DNA from 2 places in the Marinobacter sp. R17 genome. Region 2 is predicted to be linked to the other one. Evidence: predicted binding sites of a transcription regulator. Region 2 holds the regulator's gene; the other holds the start of a gene.
What was found. The regulator LexA, encoded in region 2, represses DNA repair genes until DNA is damaged. The targets are predictions, from matches to a motif close to CTGTNTNNNNANACAG.
Positions count from the first base shown of each region.

Region 1: the regulator LexA is predicted to act here: its motif matches at 2,017-2,032, upstream of recA (recombinase RecA).

Region 1 is NZ_RHGZ01000008.1:49,143-53,524, forward strand. Features, by position in the region: gene EB809_RS07890 (GGDEF domain-containing protein) at 1-804, shown strand, start outside; gene recA (recombinase RecA) at 880-1,932, opposite strand; gene pncC (nicotinamide-nucleotide amidase) at 2,078-2,578, opposite strand; gene EB809_RS07905 (transglutaminase domain-containing protein) at 2,682-3,587, opposite strand; gene EB809_RS07910 (circularly permuted type 2 ATP-grasp protein) at 3,593-4,382, opposite strand, start outside.
Region 2 is NZ_RHGZ01000002.1:84,709-89,090, reverse strand. Features, by position in the region: gene EB809_RS02380 (DUF1329 domain-containing protein) at 1-441, opposite strand, end outside; gene EB809_RS02375 (DUF6586 family protein) at 701-1,177, shown strand; gene EB809_RS02370 (hypothetical protein) at 1,264-1,530, shown strand; gene EB809_RS02365 (cell division inhibitor SulA) at 1,815-2,342, opposite strand; gene lexA (transcriptional repressor LexA) at 2,375-2,983, opposite strand; gene EB809_RS02355 (acylphosphatase) at 3,084-3,356, opposite strand; gene EB809_RS02350 (DUF6231 family protein) at 3,539-4,027, opposite strand; gene EB809_RS02345 (amidoligase family protein) at 4,302-4,382, shown strand, end outside.

The DNA.
Region 1 (4,382 bases), on a different contig from region 2:
CTGTACGTGCCGCGTTCGACGGTGTCCGTGTTTGGCTGGATCCTGCTCGTACCGATCCTGTCGCACCTGCTGCACGGGAGAAAGCTGGGGCTGGCGATTTCGTTGTTTTTCACCGGCGTCGCCACAGCCATTTTCCTGTTCAAGTTCCACGACTCACCGATCTATATGAAGCCCATTCCCTTGCTGAACATGGGCATCCTGACGCTGTGCATCCTGACATTTTCCCATGTGTACGAGGTCAGCCGGGAGCGGTCCGAAAACAAGCTGCTGCGGCTGGCCCGAACCGATTTCCTGACGGGTCTGGCCAATCGGGTCATGTTCGAGGAAGTCTTCGAGAAGGAAACCCACCGGGCCCAGCGCGAGCTTACCCCGCTGTCGCTGATCCTGCTGGACCTGGATTTCTTCAAGAGCGTCAACGACCGCTACGGCCACGAGATGGGGGATCGGGTGCTGGTGCACGTGGCGCGCCTGATTCGCAAACGCCTGCGACTGAGCGATCTGGCCTGCCGGTTTGGCGGCGAGGAATTCGCCATTCTCCTGCCGGACACTCACATCAAGCAGGCCATGACCGTGGCCGAGGAGCTACGGACCACCGTTGCTGAACGCCCACTGGTTTATGACGGCACGACGATCTCCCAGACCATGAGTCTGGGCGTCGCCGAAATCGGCCCGGACGGCAGTACCCTGGAAGACCTGCTGGCGTTTGCCGACGAGCGGCTTTACCTGGCCAAGGGCAAGGGCCGCAATCGAGTCGCCGGCCCGCAGTGGCTCGATGCCGAGACAGTCAGCTCACCCAACAGCTGATCCCCTTCTCCATACAAAAACACCCCGCCGGAGAACCCGGCAGGGTGTTGCTCAGAGCGCCAGTGAAGTCTGGCTTCAGAGCAGCTCGCCGCTTTTCTCCTCCTCGGCGGCCGCCGGTGCGTCCTTGTCCTTGGGGGTCGGCTTCGGCATCAGTTTTTCGCGGATCTTGGCTTCGATCTCATGGGCCATATCCAGGTTTTCTTCCAGGAATTTACAGGCGTTCGCCTTACCCTGGCCGATCTTGTCGCCGTTGTAGCTGTACCAGGCACCGGACTTGTCGACGAAGCCTTCCTTCACGCCCAGGTCCACGACCTCGGCCATGTGGTAGATGCCCTTGCCGTACATAATCTGGAACTCGGCCTGCTTGAACGGCGGGGAGACCTTGTTCTTGACCACCTTCACGCGGGTTTCGTTACCGACCACTTCGTCGCCTTCCTTCACGGCGCCGATACGACGGATGTCCAGGCGAACGGAGGAATAGAACTTCAGCGCGTTACCACCGGTGGTGGTTTCCGGGCTGCCGAACATGACGCCGATCTTCATCCGGATCTGGTTGATGAAGACCATCAGGCAGTTGGCGTGCTTGACGTTACCGGTCAGCTTACGCAGCGCCTGGGACATCAGGCGGGCCTGCAGGCCAACGTGGGAATCCCCCATCTCGCCTTCGATTTCCGCCTTGGGCGTCAGGGCCGCCACGGAGTCGACGATGATGACGTCGATGGCGTTGGAGCGCACCAGCATGTCGGCAATTTCCAAGGCCTGCTCACCCGTGTCCGGCTGGGACACCAGCAGGTCGTCGACGTTAACGCCCAGCTTCTCGGCGTAGACCGGGTCCAGCGCGTGCTCGGCGTCGACGAAGGCACAGGTCTTGCCGGCCTTCTGGGCTTCAGCGATCACCTGCAGGGTCAGCGTGGTCTTACCGGAGCTTTCCGGACCGTAGATCTCGACGATCCGCCCGTACGGCAGGCCACCAATGCCCAGGGCAACATCCAGCCCCAGGGAACCGGTGGATACCGCGGGAATGGCCTCACGGGGCTGATCGCCCATCTTCATGACCGCGCCTTTGCCGAACTGGCGCTCGATCTGGCTCAGAGCCGCGCTCAACGCCTTCTTACGGTTGTCTTCCATCGCTGCGAAAACCTCATCTTTCTGTGCCGCCGCACGGCATGATCGGAAACGTCCGGTCTGGGAACCTGTTATACAGGGTCCAGACTGTATATTTGAACAGTATTAAAACACAACAGGTCCCGGCGTCCAAGTGTCGTGTTTTCAACTAGGTTTCGGCCAGGAACCGATGGACGCCTTCAAGGACAAACTGCACCGCCTGACGCCGCACCGCATCGCGGTCTCCGTCAAAATACTGCACCACGCACTGGGTGTCGGCGGCCGATCGGCCCCAAGCGAACCAGACCGTTCCAACGGGCTTGTCTTCCGAACCGCCTCCCGGCCCGGCGACGCCGCTGATGGCGACGGCCACATCGGCACCGGTCGCTGCCAGCGCCCCGGCCACCATTTCCCGGACGACCGGCTCGCTGACCGCCCCGTATTCCTCCAGCGCTGTTTCGCTCACGCCCAAGAGGCCCCGTTTGGCATCGTTGGAATAGGTCACCAGGCCGCTGTGGACATAATCCGAACTCCCGGCCCGGTCGGTCAGGACCTTGGCCACCCAGCCCCCGGTGCAACTCTCCGCCGTGGTGATCATCTGGCCCTTCTGGCGCAACAGATCGCCCAGCTCGGCAGCGCTGGTGAAGAGGGTATCGTCGGAAATGGTCATGGATCGGAGACTCCGAGCAGCGGTCAGCAAAGCCCCCATTCTTTCGATATGAACGGCCCGCGTCTACCCCTTGTCGGATGCCTTTTCAGGAAGCCGACGGGATTCAGGCATTTGCGGATTTCGAGGTCGGTTCATCGAGCGGCATCACGTCAACTTCGACGGTCAGGTCGTGACGGCCGCCGCCGCTCATCAGTCCTTTAAGTGGCACCACGTCGGCGTAATCCCGGCCGAACGCCACGGTGATGTGCCGTTCGTCCGGCATCAGATCGTTGGTGGGGTCGAAATCCACCCACCCCAACGAGGGGTCGTACACGCTGAACCAGGCGTGGGAGGCATCCGCACCCACCAGTCGCGGCTGGCCCGGTGGCGGAATGGTTTCCAGGTAGCCGCTGACGTAGCAGGCCGGAAAACCGAGGGAGCGCAGGGCACTGATCGCCAGGTGGGCGAAATCCTGACACACACCACGACGGGCCTTGAGCACGTCGTCCACCGGCGTGGCCAGGGTCGTGAAGCCGGGGTCGTAGGTGAACTCGCTGAAAATCCGGTGCGTCAGTTGCCGTGCTCCTTCCAGCAAAGGCAGTCCAGGGCTGAAAATATCCCGGGCGAATTCGGCGATGAGCGGATCAATCGGCGCCATTCGCGAGCCCACCTGCAGCAGGCGGGCCTGCAAGGCCTGGCGACTGGTGTCCCCGGCCAGACGCCGAACGGCCTCTTCCCACGGCAGCGAACGCGTGGGCGCCTGCTCAAGGCCCCGCGGCATGACCTCCACCTGACTGGTGACGTTGACCTCCATCTCTCTATGGAGGGAGTTCACATGAAAGAACGTATAGAGGTTGCCGAAAACGTCCGGGTGGTTGTAGAGACTGCTCGGCGTCGGCGTGACCGTCAGCCGACTGGACTCCACTTTCTGGTAGAGCAGGCCACGCGGCAGCAAACAGCCGCGGTTATAGCTGTTGGCGATGTCCTGCTCGTAGGCGTAGCGCGTCAGATGGGAGATCCTGTATTTCATCGGTCTCACACGTCGTCGATCGGTCGCGGAATGTCCGCGTGGTTGAAGTAGGCCAGCGTGATGGCTTCGGACAGTTTGCTGAGCAGATTGTTGATGCGCACCAACAGTTCATCCAGCTGCGGCGACGGCTCCCCGGTCTCGCTGACCAGCGCTTCCAGGTCCACCAGTTGCAATACGGACACCAGCTCCACCATCAGTCGCTGCTCGGCGTTGAGGCCGGCCAGGGTCGAATCCCGTTCCGGGAGCAGGCTTACCTGCCGCTTCAACCGCCCGCACTGGTAGCCCACCGAACGCGGTGTGCTTTCATCCAGCAACAGCAGATCGATAATGGCCACCGGGTGCAACTCGGTCCGGTAGCGCCGACGATAGGTCATCAGCGTATCAGCCATGCGCAACACCGCCTCCATCAGCGCCGCCGGCGGCTGCGGGTACTTGACGAAGACCTTGTGCAGCAGCGCGGTGGTCTGCTGGGCGCGTTCGATGTGCTGGCCGATATCCATGAACCGCAGAGTCTGGGTGCGGCTCATGGTTTCGTTGTTCAGGCCATAGATGGCGGACTGCAGCAGGATGATTTCGTCCAGGGCCCGATCCATGCGGGATACCGAGCCACGGGCCGGGAACTGGTTCAGGGCATTCTGCAGTCGTTCCAGGACGTACCAGGTGTCCTCACTAAAGAATTCACGGACCGACTGGGCGTTCATGATCAGCGCCTGCAATACCGCCAGCAGTCCGTCCTTGCGGTCATAGAGGAACAGGCTGGTGAGCTGGTGGGTCAGCTCGTCCACGTTGTCGGTG
Region 2 (4,382 bases):
ATTACCGTTATCCAGCAGGGTTGCAGAAACGGCGTTATCACGCAGGCGATCATAGATTCGCTCGGGGTAAGCCGCCGTGCGCCGGGTCCGGTAGACCGGCATCACATAATCGGAGCCGTACTGCTCCAGCAGTTTTCGATGGCCGGCGGTCAGCTTGTCCTTGTAGAGATCGGCATTGCGGGCCGTAATGACGAACAGCGGCTTGTCATCGGTAAACGGATCCGTCTCGATCTTGCCCTTCTGGTAACTCGCGGGCGGCGTTGACAGCCCGCCGTCCCAGGCCGGGATCGTGCCTGACGGGTTTCCGGCGCGCTCGGCGCCAACCGGTGTCAGGTCCTGATCCAGGCGGGCGGCCTCAGCGTCGGATACCTTGGCCTGGGCGATACTGCCCATCCCGGCCAATGACAACACTGCCATCAGTGCAAGCGTCTGCTTCCCCATAGTCCGTTCTCCAACCAGCATGGACGCATTCCGCCACGGACGACCTTTCGTCGAACGTGTTGCGAACACGTCGTTATATTTTTCGAATGCGCGCGCTTTTTGCCTGATTGGCGAGCGGATGACAAGCATTGAATTGTAGGAAGTTGTTAATTGGTAGCTTGCGAGGCGCCCATCATCGACACACAACGACAGCGAAACACAGGCAACAATCTGGTAGAATCACAACCAGTAGCGATCAATGGAGTCACGGGGTTCCGACATGGCGTCACAATGGCCGTCATTCACCAGACAGAAGCTGTTTCTGGCCAGCACCCTGTTCCGGCTTGCCGAGCAGCAGGAACACGCCGTTGAGCGGGAAGCCAGCATTCAGGGCGGGATTGCCCTGTTGGCCGAATCACGCCAGGCCCTGCTGCGAGTCATTGCCGACATCTACCAGGCGCGCCAGCAGGCACCACAAAGCCTGGACGCCCTCGCAGACAGCATTGGCGGTGATCGTGCCGAGGTGGAAGAACTGAAACGCCTGGCTATGGAACACGGCTCCTGGTGGCAACAGATCGAACAGTTGCTCAGTGAGCAACAGAGACCGACAGAGCGCAAGGCGCCAACCGAGCAGGAAAACATGATTGCGATTGCGTCCCAGAATGGGCCGGATCGCGCGCTGCCGGCACTGCAGGAAACCGCCGCCGGCATGAAAACGTATCTGGAAATGGTCGTGGAGCGTCATGACGAGTGGTGACCAATCACTCTCCCCATGCCATGACGCGGCGACAACGAACACACTGATTTGAAAAGGCCAATGGCCTTCAGGATAAGGCAGTCTATATGTCCACATCGATTCTGGAAATTGTCGAACTTCCCGATGGTGACTTTGCCCTGCGCCGGGCGGACGACGAAACCACACCGCTGGTGCGTATTTCTTTCTCCCAGGAAGCACGGGACATGATGGAAGATCGCGACCTGTCTGTCGCCAAGGCGATGATGACCGCCGGTATCGAGGCGGTGGGCAATATTGCAGATGCCATCGATTGGGATGATGAAGACGCCGAGGCCGAGGTCGCCAAACCGGTTACCCCCAGAACACTTCACTGACAGGGCCGGATCTTCCAGGCCCTGCTTCTCATCGTGGCGAGTTCAGCGCGGCTGCTCGCCGCACACCACCTCCCCCGCTCCAACTAACCTGAAAAACGACCCATCCAGAGCATCGGCGACCCGACCACGACGACCGACTAACCGGAACAACAGCGCCTACCATGCTCGACCTGAATGTGCGCGATTCGATTTGCCCACAAGTCGCCAGTAGGCCGGGATCATCCCATCCGAGCGAACCATGATATCCGAATGCCCCTGCGCTCAACGGCCACGCCCGCGAAAGCTTACCTCTGGCGCAGTACGACGCCATGACTGTTGCCCTGCGCTGAAGCCGACTGCAGGCGCTCGAACGCCGGCGCGCCCATAACACCACCGGTCCACATCACGACCGCATGGCACGTTCCGGCCCGCAGAGCACGCTCGGCCAGTGACGACGCATCGTGCTGATCGCTGGAACGCAGCACCAGGATTTCCCCGGCAACGATACCGTGCATCTGCTGCCATTTCTGCATCAGTGCCTGGGGCGGATCAATCCACGCCAGCCAGCGGCGCTCCTGGTTGAGCTGGGTCAGCATGGGCAGGAGCAACTGCATGTTTTCCACCTGCGCTTCCGGCAGGATAATCTCCGTCACATTACCTTGGGGTACCTGAGGCGCCGATGCTCCGCGGGACGACGCGCTCCTCGCGAAATCAACGGATCCGGTCGGGCGGCCCGTCTCCTGGCGACGACTCTGTCGTTCCAGGGCCGGCTCCACAACAGGCGCCGGCATCGGATGACGGGAAAGTGACGGGTTAAAACTGAGCTGCTCCATGGGACACCTCCGAATGCTCGCGTGCCGGGTGGTCAGTGCATATCCGAACGACGGATCACACCCACCCCCAGGCCTTCGATAAACAGTTCCTGCTCTGTGAGATCAACCTCGATGGGGTCGAATTCCTCATTCTCGGCAATCAGGTAGACACGGGAGCCGTCGCGCTTGTAGCGCTTGACCGTGACTTCCTCGCCAACCCGGGCCACGACCACCTGACCGTTATGCACGTCCTGGGTCCGGTGAACCGCCAGCAAATCGCCGTCGAGGATACCGATGTCCTTCATACTCATGCCGCGAACGCGCAGCAGGTAATCAGCGGATGGGGAGAAAAAGGTTGGCTGCAGGGCACAATAGTCGTCAATGTGTTCCTGCGCGAGAATGGGACTGCCGGCAGCGACCTGGCCGACAATCGGCAGGCCCGGATCCTCTTCCGCTTCCGGCAACCGGATGCCACGACTGGCGCCCGGCACCATTTCGATCGCACCCTTGCGGGCCAGCGCCCGCAGGTGTTCTTCCGCGGCGTTTGCGGACTTGAAGCCCAACTCCTGGGCGATTTCCGCACGCGTGGGGGGATAACCCGTCTCGTCGATCGACCGACGGATCACATCCAGTACCTGGGTTTGTCTTGGTGTCAGCTTCATGCCGTTGACCTGTCTTTATATACAGTATCAGCGACTATATACAGTATTTCATCCAGTGTAAAGACGGTATACAGAAATCGGATCCAAGCCCTGAATACAACTATTTGATGCGGAAACCCTGATGGCTCCGGAAGCCGACCGCCTCAACATCCACGTGATCCACCCGAGCCCGCTCAGGGCCCTTGTGAAGCCACTCCACCAGACGATCCAGGGCATCGCCGTCACCGCAGGCAACGACCTCGACACGCCCGTCCGGCAGATTCTTGGCATACCCGGAGAGGCCTTTCGCCTGTGCCTGTTCCTGCGTACTGGCACGAAAAAAGACGCCCTGAACCTGTCCGGAGATCCGGACCCTGATGCATTGCTCGTCCATAGCCACCTCCTGATAACGGCGTGACGCCGCGGGCAAAATGCTGACCCACTGCATCGCCGGCGCCACATTCTTTCCATCGTCCTTACTCTAACGCGGTGCCGGCGCACTGAAAATGCCGCCAAAGAGGACCGAACGCCCACTTCATACAGGATCAGGTCGGCGCGCTCCCGCTTGATGACGGGCTACCAGCGGTATTTGCCCCAATTCTCGGGGTTGGCCCAGAAACGGGGATTGTTCCAGTCCCGGGGTCGGTTGTAGGTGGCGATGTCGTAGGTAAACAGTTCGATGCCGTCGTCCAGAGTCGCATAGCGGGTGAAGGCCAGGCTGATCATATCGTTGAACGACCAGTCATCGTCCGGATGCACGCTGACCGCAACCCGGCGGGCACCCGCGTTGCGCAGCCAACCCAGCAGCTGCCGGGCGTCTTCATGGGAAAGCGTCCCCAGCACGTCGGTCACCAGCGCCAGGTCGACCACTTCAGTCTGACGGGACAGGCCCGTAACAGACTCGCCGCTCAGATCCAGCAATTGCGAGCCGGCATGATCGGCCCAGATCCGACCGATACGGGCTGCCGTATCCCCTGCAACGATCAGGCTCTCGGGTCGGTATTGGCCGATTAGCTGTTTCAGGGTCTGCTCGAGCATGTCGATGTTTACTCCAGTGGTCATCATAGGGTGCGGGGTCATCCCGTCCCGATCGCGCACTACCGGCTCCCGACGCAGGGTAACCCCCTCGCCAGAGCCTCCTTCAGTCTAACAGCCAGCCACTAGCGGCGTCGCACGCTCGGACCGGCAATGACGGTCTGTTAAGCGGCACTCGCCTGAGAGGCTGTGATAGAGTCACCCACAGCGAGTAGTGGCCTGCCTGGCAGGCCTGTAGACGATCGATCGGAGGGTGCGGCAAACGCTGCGACACCCTCGTCCGGCTTTCAGACAAGGAGTGAACATGAGCTCGGATCAGGTAATCCGGATGCCCAGCATCCGCAACAACCGGGACGGCGATGAACGCCGTGTCGGTGTCGAAGTG